One region of the Novosphingobium sp. BL-S-21 genome, then DNA from elsewhere that is predicted to be linked to it. Evidence: riboswitches for the same ligand, from Rfam matches in the RefSeq annotation. Region 1 holds a riboswitch; each other region holds the start of a gene.
What was found. A riboswitch is a leader RNA that binds a small molecule or an ion and turns the genes downstream of it on or off. The one in region 1 is predicted to bind cobalamin.
Positions count from the first base shown of each region.

Region 1 (2,256 bases):
CATTTGCGGGACTTGCGGATCCTGGAGCGTGCAGATCACCGCATTGTCCGCGGGAAGCCGGGCGCGAGTGATCCCTTCGCCCACCATGCGCGCATCGCACAGGATCGGCGCACCCGCCTCCAGCGCCGCCATCGCCGCGCGGGCGAATCCGGGCGAGAAGCGGATGTGCCGCGCCAGCTCCACCAGCCCCGAGGCGTGGATCATGCGGACCGCGATGCGCTCCTCGTCAGCGGGAAAGGCGGCGAGGTCCGCCTCGGCGCGGATCGTCGCAAACGACTGGCGATAGATGGCCGCGCCATCCTTTTCGTAGATATGCGCCATTCATGAGGCTCCGAAATGAGCAAGGACATGGTCGGGAGAAAGGCCGCCCAGCGTCGGCGGGTCGCCCGCGCGGCCACGGAGGGCGAGGTCGAAGACGCCGTCGCGCCCGGTCAGGACCACGTCGCTCGGTCGTGCGCGCGCGCAGCCTTTCGCGCAGCCGGAAACGTGCAGGCGCCCGGACACATGCGGCGCCAACCGGCGCGCCAGTTCGCGCGTTTCGACCGTCGCCTGCGGGCATGTCGGCGCGCCCGGACAGGCATCGGCGCGCAGCAGCGGGTCGCCGGGATCGCGAATGAAGCCCTCCACCGGCTCTCGCACCTCGGATTCGGCCAGAAGCTGCCGCCAAGACGTAACGCGAAGCGCCGCAGCGCCGGTCGCTGCCATCAGCCGCACCATTGCCTCCCCCTCGATCCGCCCGAACGGCACCCCGTAGCCATGCGGCGCAGCGGCTCCGACGGCGGGACGGCCATCCCCCCGCGCCCATTGTGGAAGAGCGGCCGTGTGGCGCGAGGCCCGGCGGGCAGCGGCGCCGCCTGTCTCCACGAACCAGTGCGCGAGCGCGATCAGGCGGTCTGTGGCCTCTTCCGGCAGGATGGAAACCCCGCTCTCGCGCCCGTCGAGGCGGAGCAGCAGGCCGCCGGCTTCCGCGCGCTCGATGCGGAAATCCGCAGGGCTGTCCAGCAGCGTGGCGACGGGGCCGGCATCGACCGCGATGCCCATCTTTCCGGGCAATTCGGGCAACTCGCCCAGACGGCCCAGGAGTTCTTCCGCGATCCGCGCGGTATCGTCCCCGCGATCCCAGCCGGGTGCGACAAGGAGGTTGCGCCGCCCCTCCAGAGCAGCGTCGGAATCGACCAGGCCCCGGTCGACCAGGGCGCGCAGCAGATCCTGCCAGCCCTGCTCGCGGACACCGCGGATCTGGAGATTGGCGCGATTGGTGATGTCTATCGCACCGCTGCCGAAACGGCGCGCCAGATCAGCAAGCACCGCGATCTCGGCCGCGGTCAGGCGCGCCAGCCGGGGCTTCACGCGCACGATCAGCCCGTCTCCGGCCATCATCGGACGCCAGGCATCCGGGCACCATCCGCGCAAGGCGAAGCCTGTCATCGGGACGCGCGTTTCATCCTGCCCCACGGCATCATCCTCTCGCGCGCAGCGACGATGACCGGGGCTTGCCGACGGGCGTCGGTCCGCACGCAACGACGGGCGGGCGCGATGAACGCCCGTCCTGCGCGCCGATGCAGCCCCAGCCGCACGGCTTCGTCGCTCACGCGGAGTACCGAGCCTTGGCCTATCCCTGGGCCAGGGCAAGAGCGACCGATGCGCCGGCAGGTCTCCTGGCTTGCGGGTCAAAGCGCGATGCTCGGCCTTCCCGGTCCGTGGCGCCGGGCGCCCGCGATCCAGTGGCCGGCTCCCCGGGGGAAGCCACGGCATCTTGCTCACCGCTCACAGTTGCAGGGACAGCCGCGGATTCGAGGGACGAACCCTCTCACCGCGTTCCCTATTAAGCCTCGTTCGAGGCACCGGCGCGATCTTGCCCGCCGATCCTGACGGATCGGGCGGGCACCGGGGCGCTAACGCAGGAAATGCCGATCCGCAAGTCTCATGGAGCCACGTCCAAACAGGGACGCGCGCCGGGAACGTGGTTAGAGACCCCCGGTCAGCGGTAGCTCAGCTTCGGGAAGAAATCTCCGCGCCCCTCGGGCAGCAGGTCCAGCAAGCCCCAGACCGGGTCCAAAGCATCCAGCGAGCGATGGTGCTGGTCCGGCTCCTCCGGGGCGTAGAGCAGTTCGCCGCCCCAAAAATGCCGAACCTCGCCGCCGTCCTTACGGAAGACATTGATCATCGGCTCGTCCCAGTCCTTTCCGTCCTCGTACCCGCGCTCCTGGCGCATGGCGGGGGTTACGCCGGCCGTGTTGCCGAAATAGTCCCGTG
Region 1 is NZ_CM145495.1:1,743,994-1,746,249, forward strand. It holds gene ACZ1J6_RS06905 (precorrin-8X methylmutase) at 1-321, opposite strand, end outside; gene ACZ1J6_RS06910 (cobalamin biosynthesis protein CobG) at 322-1,455, opposite strand; cobalamin riboswitch at 1,632-1,859, opposite strand; gene ACZ1J6_RS06915 (DUF899 family protein) at 1,982-2,256, opposite strand, start outside.

Region 2 (2,256 bases), 650 kb from region 1:
CGCGATCACTTTATCGACATAGAGGTCGATCGAGTAGGGATGGCGCAATTGCAGCAGGTTGGCGAGGCGGACGCTGGGAGCATCGGAGGGCAACCGCGCCGCCGCGCTTGCAAAGCAGGCGAGTTCGCTGTCCGCCACGGTGAGGATCACCATGTCGCCGGGAGACTGGTCGAGGTCGATCGCCTCCTCGCCGTTGGAGATCGTCCCCGGCGTGGCGGACAGCAGGTGCATCAGGCGTTCCCCCCGACACCGCGACAGAACTCTTCCTCGTCATTGCGAGCGAAGCGAAGCAATCCAGGGCGGCTCTGCGTGGCTCTGGATTGCTTCACCCGCTTTGCGGGTTCGCAATGACGAAGTGGGGAGGGGAGCCTAAGCTTCACGCTGCCACGGCGCCGAGAACGTCTGCCAGCCCGGCCTCGATGGCCGCGCGGTCCAGCCCGTTCTGGCCGATCACCACAAGCTGGGTGCGGCGCGCTTCCTGCGGCAGCCAGGCGCGGTCGTAGAAGTGCTGGATGCGCGGCCCCACGGCCTGCACGACAAGGCGGCTCGGCTTGCCGCCGACCGCGACCATGCCCTTCACGCGCAGCACGTCATGCTCCGCGATCAGGTCCTCGAGGCGGGCGAGCAAGGCGTCGAGATCGGCAACATCACCGCCGGAGACAACGAAGCTGTCGAAGTCGTCATGGTCGTGATCCTCGTCCAGCCCGTCGATGTGCGAGGGGCGGGAATCGAGGTCGTCCTCGGCAGCGGCGGTGATGCCCAGCAGCGCGGCGATATCGACCGCGCCGTGGTCCGCGCGCACGATCTTCACGCCGGGACGCGTCTCGGCCAAGACCAGCGTCTCGACGTGGGCGAGGGCGTCTGCGTCGACGAGGTCGGTCTTGTTGAGCACGACCATGTCCGCGCAGCCGAGCTGTTCCTCGAACAGTTCTTCCAGCGGGCTTTCATGGTCCAGCATCGGATCGGCGGCGCGGGCTGCGGCAAGCGCGGCCTCGTCCGTGGCGAAGCGGCCGGCGGCCACGGCATCGGCGTCGATCAGCGCGACCACGCCGTCCACGGTGGCGCGGGTGCGGATATCCGGCCACTGGAACGCCTTCACCAGCGGCTTGGGCAGGGCGAGGCCGCTCGTTTCGATGATGATGTGATCGGGCTTGTTCTCGCGGTCGAGCAGCTTCTGCATGGTCGGCAGGAAATCGTCGGCGACGGTGCAGCAGATGCAGCCGTTGGCCAGTTCGACGATGTCGTCTTCCGGGCAGGCCTCGTCATTGCAGCCCTTCACCAGTTCGCTGTCGACGCCGACGTCGCCGAACTCGTTGATGATGAGCGCGAGGCGGCGGCCCTTGGCGTTCTGGAGCAGATGGCGGATCAGCGTGGTCTTGCCCGCGCCGAGGAAGCCGGTGATGACGGTGGTGGGAACTTTGCTCATATCTCGTCTCCCGTGCGCCAGCGACCTGAAACGGCGGGACGTCCCGTCGCGGGCGCGACGATGGCGGCACGCCGCGACGGACCGGCGCACGGGCGCCCGACGCGATATGCCGCTGCGGCCCCGGCCGCATGCATCACGTCGCTCAGACGGAAGAGTTACCGTGCCTTGGCCATTCCCTGGACCCGGGCAAGAGCGACATCGACGCCGGCAGGTTTCCTGGCTCGCGGGTCATCACGCGATGCACGGCCTTCCCAGGCCTCGCATGACTTAGCGTCCGGCCCAGTGGCTGCGGTGGGGGCCTTGCCCCGCCGCGAATGTGCATCGCGCTCGCCGCTTACAGTTGCAGGGACAGCCGCGGATCGGGACGGCGAACCGTCCTTACCGCGTTCCGGTATTAAGCCCCTTGCGGGGCACCGGCGCGATCTTCGTCCGGTCGCCAGAAGGCATCCCGAACCCGGAGGCGATTAGCCGGGGACGCCCCGCACCGCAAGACCCAGAGACTGCAATCGCCAACTCCGGTTGAAGGAAAGAACGGTGCAGGAGAGCGGCGCCACATCGATGGCAAGCGCTGCGCGCAGCGGCAGATCCAGCGCATGGGAGAGGGCGGCGCGGATCGTCATCGGGTGCGTGATGGCGCAGGTCGGCGCATCGGAGCCGGCAGCGCGGTCCATCCATGCCCCGATCCGCGTGCGAACCTGATCCAGTGTTTCACCCGCAAGCGCGCCTTGCGCGGGTTCGGCCAGCCACCGGCCGAGCTGTCCGGGATCGCTCGCCTCGATCTGCGCGAAGGACAAGCCTTGCCACTCGCCATGATCGATATCGGCAAGCGC
Region 2 is NZ_CM145495.1:1,091,104-1,093,359, forward strand. It holds gene cobN (cobaltochelatase subunit CobN) at 1-231, opposite strand, end outside; gene cobW (cobalamin biosynthesis protein CobW) at 377-1,426, opposite strand; cobalamin riboswitch at 1,616-1,858, opposite strand; gene ACZ1J6_RS04280 (histidine phosphatase family protein) at 1,891-2,256, opposite strand, start outside.
Region 2: another riboswitch for cobalamin. It lies ahead of cobW (cobalamin biosynthesis protein CobW); the one in region 1 lies ahead of ACZ1J6_RS06910 (cobalamin biosynthesis protein CobG).

Region 3 (2,256 bases), on a different replicon from region 1:
CCGGCTTGAGATCGGCCACGCCGTACATGCTGAACAGCTGATAGAGCGAGGGCGCCTTGAAACCCTCGTCATAACTGGCACGCAGTATCGTGGCGCCGCCATTGGGGGTGTAGACCGCGCCCGCGCTGAACACCGTGTTGCCGCCGAAGCGCGACTGGTGATCGTAGCGCGCGCCGCCATTGAGCGTCAGCCCGGTGAGCGGGGTCACGCGCAGTTCGCCGTAGACGCTCTCGGTATTCGCCCGGCTGGGCACGAGGGCATAAGCCGCGGTGCTGTTCGCGGGCGAGGCGGTGGTCATCCGCTGTTCCTCGCGCTCGGCGCCGAACACGGCCTGGATGGCCTCGCTGAACGTGTAGGTGCCCTGGTACTCGAAACGGCGCACGCGGCCATGGGCGTCGAACGTCAGTTGGCGGACTTGCCGTGCGGGGTCGAAGTTCTCGCGGTCGGTCTCGGTCTGGAGCACGGCCACGCGGTTCGCCAGCCGGCCGTCCAGCAGCGCGAAGTTCACCCCGGCATAGCCCGACCATTCGCGCGTCCACCCATAGGCCAGGGAGTCGCCGGAGGTACCGTCGAACGCGTTCCGCGAATCCGACCAGTAGCCGCGCAGATCCAGCGAGATGCCAGGCGCGACGCGGTAAGTCATCGTGCCGCTGGCCGCGCTGCGCCGGTAGCCGTCGTCCTCCGTGCCATTCGCGCGCGCGGAGATGCCGTCCGTGGCGAAGCGCGAGGCGGCAATGCGCCAGTCGACGGCCTCGGAGGTGCCGCCAAGACCCACGCGGGCCGAGACGGTGTCATGGGTTCCTGCTTCCACCGCGAAGCTGCCTTCCAGCGGCGCGGCCGCGCGGCGGGTGCGGACGTTGACGACACCGCCGATGGCATCGCTGCCCCAGAGGATCGATTGCGGACCGCGCAGGATCTCGACGCGATCGGCATCGTCGACCAGGAAATTGGCAAAGCCATAGCCTCCCGCCGTCGATGAGGCGTCCGACAGGCGCATCCCGTCGATCACCATCACCGTCTGCCCGGCATCGGCACCGCGAATGCGCAGCGACGTGGTGGTGCCATAACCGCCGTTGCGCGACATGCTGATGCCGGGCGTGCGCAGCAGCACATCGGTCAGCGCGATCGGCTGGGCCGCAACGATCTGCGCCTCGTCGAGCACGGTGACGGTATCGGCCACCCGGTCGGCCGCAACGGGCGTGCGCAGGACGGTGACCACGATGCGTTCGTCCAGAGGCACTGCATCGGCCTCCTCGGCCAGGGCCGCGAGCGGGTGCAGCGCCCCTGCAAGGGCTAGCGCGAGAGCCAGGGGGCTGGCGGCGGGAATTCGGCAGTTCACGGCATGTCCTTCGCACGAGCATCGACCCGGCCGGGTCGGCACGCATGCGAAAGGCAGGGCCTCTGCCGCCCATGCAGCGGACGACGCCCCCTCCCGCGCGGCGCGTGCCGGCACGGCAATGGCTGTCGTTGCGCGAGGAATGGCCCCGTTCGCCCGGCTCACCCTGTCCGGTCGAAGAACGACGGCGTCAGGCAGGTCTCCTGGCTCACGGGTCAGTGCCGTTTCGGCCGCCTTCTCAGGGACTTGCACCCCCAATGGCGAATTGGCCGCACGGCTCGCCGCTTACAGTTGCAGGGGCAGCCCGGGCATTCACCCGCGTTCCCTTTTGATCCCCTTGCGGGGAACCTGTCGCTGGAGCGCCCCTATCCCGGTGGGGTGCCGCGTGCAAGAGCCCGGCGCTTGCGCGTGTCCTGCCCGCGCTTGCGCTCTCTGGCGAAGTGCCATAGGCCCGCCGGGCCAGGGGGGCCCGCAAGGGCTTAATCGGGAAGTCCGGGCCAGAGGGGTAATCCCGCTGGAATCCGGCACTGCTCCCGCAACTGTAACCGGGGATGCGCCCCGCCAGCACGCCATTGGCACCGCGCGGTGCCGAGAAGGCGGCGGAAGGCGCGCCGATTCCGAGAAATCGGGCCCAGGAAGTCAGGAAACCGGCCCCCAGCCGTCGATCCTTCGCGCGGGCGGGATGTACCGGGCGGACGGGGGCCATGCCCGATGCGGAGCGCTGCTCCCCGCGGACCCGGTCTTTCGCGAGACGACAAGCCGTACTTGCGCCCAGGAGGATCGAACCGCCATGCCGCCCTGCCCCTTCCGCCTTTCGGATACCGCTCCGTCCGGACGATATTCGTGCCTGCCCGCATGACGGCCTGCCCCGCCCTGCTGGTCACCGCGCCCTCGTCGGGACAGGGCAAGACCCTCGTCAC
Region 3 is NZ_CM145496.1:2,690,916-2,693,171, reverse strand. It holds gene ACZ1J6_RS21370 (TonB-dependent receptor plug domain-containing protein) at 1-1,339, opposite strand, end outside; cobalamin riboswitch at 1,513-1,703, opposite strand; cobalamin riboswitch at 1,783-2,006, shown strand; gene ACZ1J6_RS21365 (cobyrinate a,c-diamide synthase) at 2,180-2,256, shown strand, end outside.
Region 3: another riboswitch for cobalamin. It lies ahead of ACZ1J6_RS21370 (TonB-dependent receptor plug domain-containing protein); the one in region 1 lies ahead of ACZ1J6_RS06910 (cobalamin biosynthesis protein CobG).